2 regions of the Pseudochelatococcus sp. G4_1912 genome follow, and region 1 is predicted to be linked to the other one. Evidence: riboswitches for the same ligand, from Rfam matches in the RefSeq annotation. Region 1 holds a riboswitch; the other holds the start of a gene.
The links. A riboswitch is a leader RNA that binds a small molecule or an ion and turns the genes downstream of it on or off. The one in region 1 is predicted to bind thiamine pyrophosphate.
Positions count from the first base shown of each region.

Region 2: linked by a shared signal. The riboswitch ahead of thiC (phosphomethylpyrimidine synthase ThiC) and the one ahead of thiO (glycine oxidase ThiO) in region 1 are both predicted to bind thiamine pyrophosphate.

Region 1 covers NZ_JAZDRL010000002.1:1,228,020-1,232,590, reverse strand. The annotation lists gene VRZ32_RS12895 (thiamine phosphate synthase) at 1-318, opposite strand, end outside; gene VRZ32_RS12890 (thiazole synthase) at 315-1,100, opposite strand; gene thiS (sulfur carrier protein ThiS) at 1,106-1,318, opposite strand; gene thiO (glycine oxidase ThiO) at 1,323-2,456, opposite strand; TPP riboswitch at 2,458-2,555, opposite strand; gene scpB (SMC-Scp complex subunit ScpB) at 2,635-3,249, opposite strand; gene VRZ32_RS12870 (segregation and condensation protein A) at 3,249-4,076, opposite strand; gene nagZ (beta-N-acetylhexosaminidase) at 4,101-4,571, opposite strand, start outside.
Region 2 covers NZ_JAZDRL010000001.1:576,638-581,208, forward strand. The annotation lists gene prmC (peptide chain release factor N(5)-glutamine methyltransferase) at 1-615, shown strand, start outside; gene VRZ32_RS02730 (DUF4167 domain-containing protein) at 1,235-2,266, shown strand; TPP riboswitch at 2,431-2,623, shown strand; gene thiC (phosphomethylpyrimidine synthase ThiC) at 2,699-4,558, shown strand.

The sequences.
Region 1 (4,571 bases):
CCCCTCCCCAAGCAATGCACGTGCCGCAGCTGCGTCAGCGCCCTCAGGCAAATGCACGCCATCAGCACCGGCGCACACTGCAATTTCTGGTGAGCCATGCACACTTACACACCCCCCATATGGGATAGCGCGGCGCTTGAAATCAACAACAAGCGCAATCTGCTCCTCAACGGAAAGATCCTTCTCCCTCAGGCTGATCCACCTTATGCCGCTCGCGAAAACCGCATCTGCCATCGCCCCCATTGCTGCGATGCCACCATCGAGCTGGTGCCTGTCCGTCACAACAAGCACGGGAGGGCGTGGCAGTTTGCCACTCATGATTCGATCAAGCCCAGCTGCGGACTGGATGCTTCTGCGTTACAGCGTTTAGGGATTCGTCCGGCAAGATAAGCCAATCGCCCACCCTCGACGGCATATTTCATAGCACTGGCCATCGCGACCGGATCATTGGCCTTGGAAACAGCCGTATTCAGCAGCACTGCAGAGCATCCCAGCTCCATCGCCAGCGCCGCATCTGATGCCGTGCCGATGCCCGCATCAAGAACCACAGGCACAGAGCTGCGGGCGCAGATCATTTCAATCATGTGCGGATTGGAGATCCCCAACCCTGAACCAATCGGTGAACCCAGCGGCATGACAGCCGCTGCCCCTGCATCCGCCAGCTTACGACATGAGATCGGATCATCAGTGCAATATGGCAGCACGATAAAGCCCTTGCTCACGAGCTCAGCCGTTGCGCGCAGCAACTCTTCTGTATCGGGATAGAGTAACTCACGGTCACCCACGACCTCGACCTTGACCCAATTCGTACCAAGGGCCTCGCGCGCAAGCTCAGCCGTCAACACGGCATCGCGGGCCGTTTGGCAACCTGCAGTGTTAGGCAAAAAATGCACCGTATCGCCCAATACATCCACAAGGCTTTCAGCTGCTCCTGAAAGATCAATGCGCCGGATGGATGCGGTCGTCATCTCGGTGCCACTCGCCTGAACAGCATCCAGCATGACTTTCTGGTTCGGATAACCGGCCGTGCCAAGAAACAACCGCGATGAAAAAGTGCGGCCCGCGATAACCAGTGAATCATGCAGTGTAGAGCGTGTCATGGCGCTTAACCACCCTGTCTTGCGTGAACAATTTCAATGCGATCATTGGCATTGAGTTTCGTATCAATCCATTCTGCACGCGGTAGCATTGTTCCATTCAATGCGATAGCAACGCCTTTCGTATCAGGAGCGATATCATGGCGCGCTAAAAGCGCAGCCATAGTTGCCTCCATCAATACCTCTGGCAGACCATTTACACGCACTTCGATTTCACTCATCAAACTATCCTCGGCTTATCGCTGCTGGACGAAAACGGCTGGCATCAAATGGCAATGAAATTTCATCCCGCTGCCCGTCCAAAATTAAGCGTGTGATGGCATCGGCGGTTACTGGCGTTTGCAGAATACCGTTGCGATGATGACCTGTTGCATAAACAAGCCCCGGCACCGCCGACGGCCCTAAAATTGGCGCATCATCACGGCTACCAGGGCGAAATCCAGTCCATGTTTCAATCAACGGCAATTCTTCGATACCAGGCAGCGCACGCCATGCGTTTTGCAAGAGGGAAAGCATCCCACCTGCTGTGAGGCACTCATCGAAACCGCGCTCTTCAACTGTGGCGCCCACAATCAACCGGCCATCCAGGCGCGGAACAAGATAAATGCCCGAAGCCCAGATTACATGGCGAATGAGTGGATTATCCGCCTCCATCCCAAGCGCAAGCATCTGCCCTTTAATGGGGCGAACCGGCGGACGGATATCAGGTGTAAGGCCACAAATCCCCCGCGACCACGCCCCCGCAGCAAGCACGATCGTTGTTGCACTATGATGTTCACCCGCTATCTCAACAGCAGTTGCGTAACCATCCTCAATGATGATGCGATCAACCTGCGTCTCTTCATGTAATGTAACGCCGACCTTGAGTGCAGCAATGCGTAAAGCCTGCGCGAGCTTGCGGTTATCAACCTGATGATCTTCCGGACTCCAGATCCCGCCTGCGGCTCCCGCTAGGAGCGGTTCTCGCGCTCTCACCTCGGCGGCAGAAAGCCAGTTCACCGGAAGTGCCATCTTTTCCTGTAGAGCAAGATGATGACGTAAGCGTGCATGCTCATCAGCATTCAACGCTACATGCAGCGTGCCTTCCTGACGAAGGTCAATTGACATGCCAGAGACGTGCTCAAGCTCTTCAGCAAAAGCGGGCCAGAGACGCTGGCTCTCACGATTGAGTGGCAATAACCATTCTTCGCCTGGCTCAATCTCTGTGCAGGCGGCGAGCATTCCGGCAGCGGCATGGCTTGCGCCAGATCCTGCCTTGGCCCGATCATAAACAGAAACCCGCGCCCCTCGGCTTGCCAAACGCCATGCTATAGACAGCCCAATGACGCCAGCGCCAATAATGATAATAGAGTCAGACAATTGCGATCCCAACGGCGCCTCCCTACGCTGGCATGACCCAGACAGGTTCTATGGGTATTTCTCAGCCGCGCCCAACGCACGGCACCCCAGTGCCTAATGCTGCAACATCGTATCTTTTGTCGTCTTTCGCAAGTGGAAGTTGCCGCATTTGCATAAGCAGTGAATGCAGATCGGCTCGTCAGTCCGCATCATCATCGGGGATGTCTTCATCCTCATCGAGAATATCTTCATCTGACGGCATGGGCATCGAAAAGCCCAGCGGCAATTGCCCATCAAGAAATCCCGTGCCCTTCAGCTCATCAAGGCCCGGAAGGTCATCAATGGAGCCAAGGCCAAAATGAGACAGGAAATCAGCCGTTGTGCCATAAGTAACGGGACGGCCAGGTGTGCGACGTCTTCCACGCAACTTTATCCAGCTGGTTTCCATCAGCGTATCGAGTGTTCCGCGTGACGTAGCCACACCGCGAATCTCTTCAATCTCGGCCCGCGTCACCGGCTGGTGGTATGCAATGATCGCCAGCACTTCCATGGCGGCGCGCGACAGCTTTCGCGGATCCTCCACTTCCTGCACCAGCGAGGGCGCAAGGTCAGCAGCCGTACGAAACGCCCATTTACCCGCCACCCTGACCAGCACAACGCCACGTGCAGCATATTCCGTCTGCAATGTTGCCAGCAGGGCTTTAAGGTCGATCCCCGTGGGAATGCGGGAGGCGAGCTCCTCCTCCCCCACCGGCTCTCGGGAGGCAAACAGAATCGCCTCAACCACACGCAATGCATGGCGATGGATGCTCATCAGGCACCCCCTTGAATTGGTTCTGCAACATCCAAGCGGCGACGGCGCATCATCAGCGGTGCAAATGGAGCGTCCTGACAGATATCAAGCTTGCCCTCGCGCACCATTTCGAGCATTGCCGAAAGGGCTGAGGCCCGCACGGTAGCGCGCATTTCAGGCTCGGCCATATAAGCCTCCAGATATGGATCCAACGCAACCCAATCTGCAGCATCACCAATCAGGCGTTGCAATGCCTCACGTGCTTCTACCAGTGACCATACAAGCCGTTTGTGCAGCACCACACGTGAATTCATTTGGTGCTGGCGATTAGTCGTATAAGCAGAGAGCAAATCGTAAAGAGTTACATCCCATTTGGGACGCTCAACGATTGCCATTTCCTCTGGCTCGCCACGTGCAAGGACATCGCGGCCTAATTGGGGGCGTTGAACAAGCTTCGATGCTGCACTTCGGATTGCTTCAAGCCTGCGCAGACGAAGAGCCAGAATCGTTGCCAGATCACCAGCCTCTGGCACCTCGGGCGGCATGGCGCTAGGCAATAGAAGGCGCGATTTCAAATAGGCAAGCCATGCTGCCATCACAAGATAATCGGCAGCAAGCTCCAGACGCAATTGTCGGGCAGCATCGATAAATGAAAGGTATTGCTCAACCAATGCCAATATAGAGATCTGTGTTAGATCAACCTTTTGGCGTCGCGCAAGCTCTAGCAGAAGATCGAGTGGACCTTCAAAGCCATCAACATCAACAATAAGTGCAGGCTCTGCCTCGCTGCGTTCAGCGGGCAAGAAACCATCCGTATCGGCTTTCCGCAGATATGCCCCAGCTGACACGCCCTACTCTCCTTGATCTTCATATCAAGCGTTGATCGTTGAGGCCAGATTCGCAAGCGCCGTTTCAAGACGCGTCCGACCTTCCACAGGATCAAATGGTTCAGGCGGATGATTGATGCGTTGCAAGGCTGCATTGGCGCGCCTTAGCGCATTGCCTGAAAGCTCGGCAACTTCAGGAATGAGTGCAGTCATCTCGTCAAAATCACCATTGCAATGCAGCGCGATATCACATCCTGCCGCCAGCGCCGCTTTGGCGCGCATAGGTATGCTGCCCTGCAAGGCATTCATCGACAAGTCATCGCTTAAAAGCAAACCATCGAAGCCGATTTCACCACGAATTATATTCTCTATCACAACTGGTGATACAGTGGCTGGGCGCTCGCGATCAAAGGCGGTGAAAACGATATGCGCACTCATGGCAATGGGCATATCCGCCAAAGCGCGGAAGGGTACGAAATCATGCGTAACCAAAGTTTCAGCGCTCGCCTCTACTAC
Region 2 (4,571 bases), on a different contig from region 1:
TTTAAGCTCTCGGCGGCTACATTAGTACCGCGACCTGAGACTGAACTAATTATCGAAGCCGCCATAGCTGCCCATAACCGAATCATGACCACGCGCGCGACGTGGCCTTTTCGTTTTGTAGACATCGGAACCGGCACAGGATGTATCGCAATAGCGGTGGCCTCTGAATTGCCGCAGGCAGAGGGTATCGCAATCGATCTCTCACCTGATGCCGCTAGAATGGCGCAGTACAATGCCTTACAAAATAATGTTAATGAGCGATTATCCGTTATCAATGGTTCATGGATAACCATGTTAGGAAATAGCACTGTAGATTTAATCCTGTCTAACCCACCTTATATCGAAACACTTGATATTGCAGGGCTGGCGACCGATGTGAAAGATCACGATCCGCATCTGGCCCTTGATGGTGGCGCAGATGGACTTGATCCCTATCGTGCAATTTTCGCTGATGCCCGGCGTGTTCTGCGTCCAGGTGGTTCTGTAATTGTGGAGTTTGGACAGGGGCAAGCGCCGATGGTTAGCGCAATCGCACAAAAAGAGGGATTATTGGTTGCTCCGCCAATTTTTGATCTTTCTGGTATAGAGCGCGTCATTGTTGCCACATTTGTGTGAAAGATTAAGATGCTCCAATAAGCAATCGCAGAAATAACTTGGCGTGACAGTGGGAAGACGCTAATGTCAAACCATGAATCAGGCTCTGCTGTCGACTGTGGGATTTAAAGTGCGTTTTCGCCTTTAGATATTGGGCAGATTTATTCACCTTTGTGAATCGAACGCATCTGCTAAACAGATGATTCCAGTAGATCTGGATGTTGTATGATCCTTCGGTTAACGACCTTTGTTTACCGTCTCACATGCTGGTTTTCAGCATGAGGTTATTGAGGGTTTGCCAACCTTTGCTTTTCGCTGTCGATCTCGTGGCGGATTACTTGATTGAGATGAATGCGATTTTCGTATGCAGCTCAGCTTTAAGCGGTGGAACATTTTTATCGCGTGCCGAAACTCGGTGTCGAGGAAAGAACAACGCTAATCATTAACCCGATTCTTCATCGACCAATATCGACGAAGAATCATTTTAACCATCCTTATAGCTGTCAGTTATGAGGTGAAAGCACCGGTCTGCGGTTTGGGGCATTAGCTGCCCTTCCCGAGCGAACCGGATGACAACGGGTACGATCCGTACCGCTTGGGGATGAGGTCCCCGCACAATATGGCTCCCAAAGAGATGTCGATGAGACCAGGTCAAAACAGGCGCATGCGCAACCGCACCCGGAAACCACCAAATCCGCTGACAAAGACATTTGAGTCCAATGGACCGGATGTGAAGGTCCGCGGTACAGCGCAGCATATTGCCGAGAAGTACGCACAGCTTTCACGCGATGCCCATGCTTCTGGCGATCCTGTTGCGGCGGAAAACTACCTCCAGCATGCGGAACATTACCTGCGCATCATTCTTGCAGCGCAGGCACAGTTTCCGCAAAGCACCGGCTTCCCACGTTCGTTTGACGATGATCAGGACGATGCCGGGGAAGATGGCGGACTTGATTACAGTGTGCAAAATTATGGCGCACCTCAACCTGAAGCACGCTTCCCTGCCTCTGACGACGATGGACAGCAGCCTGCTATGCAGCCCCGCGAACGCTATCCACGCAATAATGAGCGATATGAGCGCTCTGATCGGCAGGATCGGTTTGAACGCCCCGAAAGGCAAGACCGTTCTGAGCGTCAGGAACGTTTTGAACGTCCTGAAAGGCAGGATCGTCCCGAGCGTTTTGAGCGTCCAGAGCGCCAAGATCGTCAGGAACGCTTTGAACGTCCTGAAAGGCAGGATCGACCAGAACGTCAGGATCGTCGTGAGCGCTTTCGCCGTCGTCGCGATGAAATTGGCAGCTTTGGCCAGCATACTTCTTCAGATGATACCGGTGCAAACCGTCAACCGGCCTTGCCCGCATTTTTGACAACGCCCATCCGCATGCCATCAAGTGATGAGCAGCCAGCACGTCCGCTCACGCATGATCTGGATACAGGCAAGGTCGAGGCTCCACGCCAGGTTGAGCCCGTAGCGGTCAGCGCGCCAGATGCGAGTGATCTGGACAAACCCGCTCCACGGGCACGCCGTCGGCGCATCGTTGCTGACGACACAACTGGTCAAGCAGCTGCTGAAACGTCTGTCGAGACAACAGCTGGAGCAACGACAGTCCGTAAGCCTCGCACAACACGCGTTCGCCGCAAGAGTGTTGATGACGTGCCAGTTGGCGAGTGAAAGTTGCATCGGGGGATCTAATCTAAATTATTCAGATCCCCTTTTAACTATATGATATAATGCATTTATCCCTTCATATGCATGCGCTTCTGCGTGAAAGTATAGTGTTTAATGGCCAATTCACGGTTGGTGATTGACAAAACCACCAATCGGGCCGACATTGCCCCTATTCCGAGGGGGGCCCCGTGAGGGGGCTGAGATTCCGTTATGATCTCCCTGCCGCAGTGGCATCGAATTTCAAAGCGTGTTCCGTTTTGCTGTTTGGTTTGATGCTTTAATTTGGCAGAGGCGAGCGCCACGGTGACCCTTGAACCTGATCCGGGTTATACCGGCGGAGGGACGGGACAATGTTGGCGCTAATGCCTTATCTGCACTCAGCAACTTGTCAGCCGCTTCACGCCCGGATTCTCACTTTCCGGGAGGAGCATTGCTATGACAACCACATCCGATTCAACGCCCAAAATACGCGCTAAAACGACAGCCGCACCTGCTGCCGTTACGACAGGCCCCATTTTAGGATCGCGCAAGATTTATGCTAGTCCAGAGGGACGGCCTGATATCAATGTTCCCTTCAGGGAAATCGCGCTTGACCCCGCCTGCGGTGAAGAACCAGTGCGCGTGCAAGACACATCGGGGGCCTATACCGATACAGATGCTGTCATTAATCTGGAGCAAGGTCTGGCACCGATCCGTGCTTCTTGGCTTGCTAGCCGCGGCTTCGATAGAGTAGAGGCGCGTGCTGTCAAGCCTGAAGACAATGGCTTCTCAGGCGATGTCGCGCCCGAACGTCTTGTACCGGCCTGCCCTGCTGAACGCCCCGTACTCGCAGGGCGCGATGGCCAGTTGGTGACACAATATGAATTCGCTCGCGCGGGCATCATCACTGACGAGATGATTTACGTCGCCCATCGCGAAAACCTTGGTCGTCAAGCTATGGCGGAAGGCGCTGAAAAGCGTCGCGCTGATGGTGAGGATTTTGGAGCGGCTATTCCAACTTTCATTACACCGGAGTTTGTGCGTGAAGAAATCGCGCGTGGCCGTGCCATCATTCCCGCGAACATCAATCATCCAGAGCTTGAACCAACGATCATTGGCCGCAACTTCCTTGTGAAGGTCAACGCCAATATCGGCAATTCCGCAGTTACGTCCTCGGCAGCTGAAGAAGTCGAAAAGCTGGTTTGGGCCACACGCTGGGGTGCCGATACGGTGATGGACCTCTCAACGGGCCGCAATATCCATAATATCCGCGGCTGGATCATGCGTAACTCGCCGGTTCCGATTGGTACGGTGCCAATCTATCAGGCTCTTGAGAAGGTCGATGGCGAACCGGAAAAGCTCACTTGGGAAATTTTCCGCGATACGCTGATCGAACAGGCTGAGCAGGGCGTTGATTATTTCACGATCCATGCTGGCGTGCGCCTTGCGTACGTGCCGCTGACAGCAACACGCGTGACAGGTATCGTTTCACGCGGTGGTTCAATCATGGCGCGTTGGTGCCTGTCGCATCACCGCGAAAGCTTCCTCTACGAGCATTTTGGTGAAATCTGCGACATCATGCGCAAGTATGACGTATCGTTCTCGCTGGGCGATGGCCTACGTCCGGGATCGATTGCTGACGCTAATGATGCGGCCCAGTTTGCCGAGCTTGATACACTTGGTGAGCTAACGAAAATTGCCTGGGAAAAGGGCTGTCAGGTGATGATCGAAGGCCCCGGCCATGTGCCGATGCACAAGATCAAAGCCAACATGGACAAGCAGCTTGAAACCTGCGGTGAAGCCCCCTTCTATACGCTTGGGCCGTTGACGACTGATATCGCACCTGGATACGATCACATCACTTCGGCTATTGGCGCAGCAATGATTGGCTGGTTTGGCACCGCAATGCTCTGCTACGTGACACCGAAAGAGCATCTGGGTCTTCCAAACCGTGACGACGTCAAGACCGGCGTTATTACGTATCGCATTGCTGCCCACGCCGCTGATCTCGCCAAGGGACATCCAGCCGCCAAGTTGCGCGATGATGCACTGTCTCGGGCCCGGTTTGATTTCCGCTGGAATGATCAGTTCAACTTGTCGCTGGACCCCGACACTGCACGCGCTTTCCACGATGAAACCATGCCGAAGGAAGCCCATAAGGTGGCACATTTCTGCTCAATGTGTGGGCCGAAATTCTGCTCAATGCGCATCACCCAGGATCTTCGCATAGAGGCCGAGCGTCTCTCAGGGCTGACTGAAAAGGCACAAGAGTTTAAAGAAAGCGGTGCGCAGCTTTACGTGCCGGCAGCGGAGTAAACCGCACTGGCGG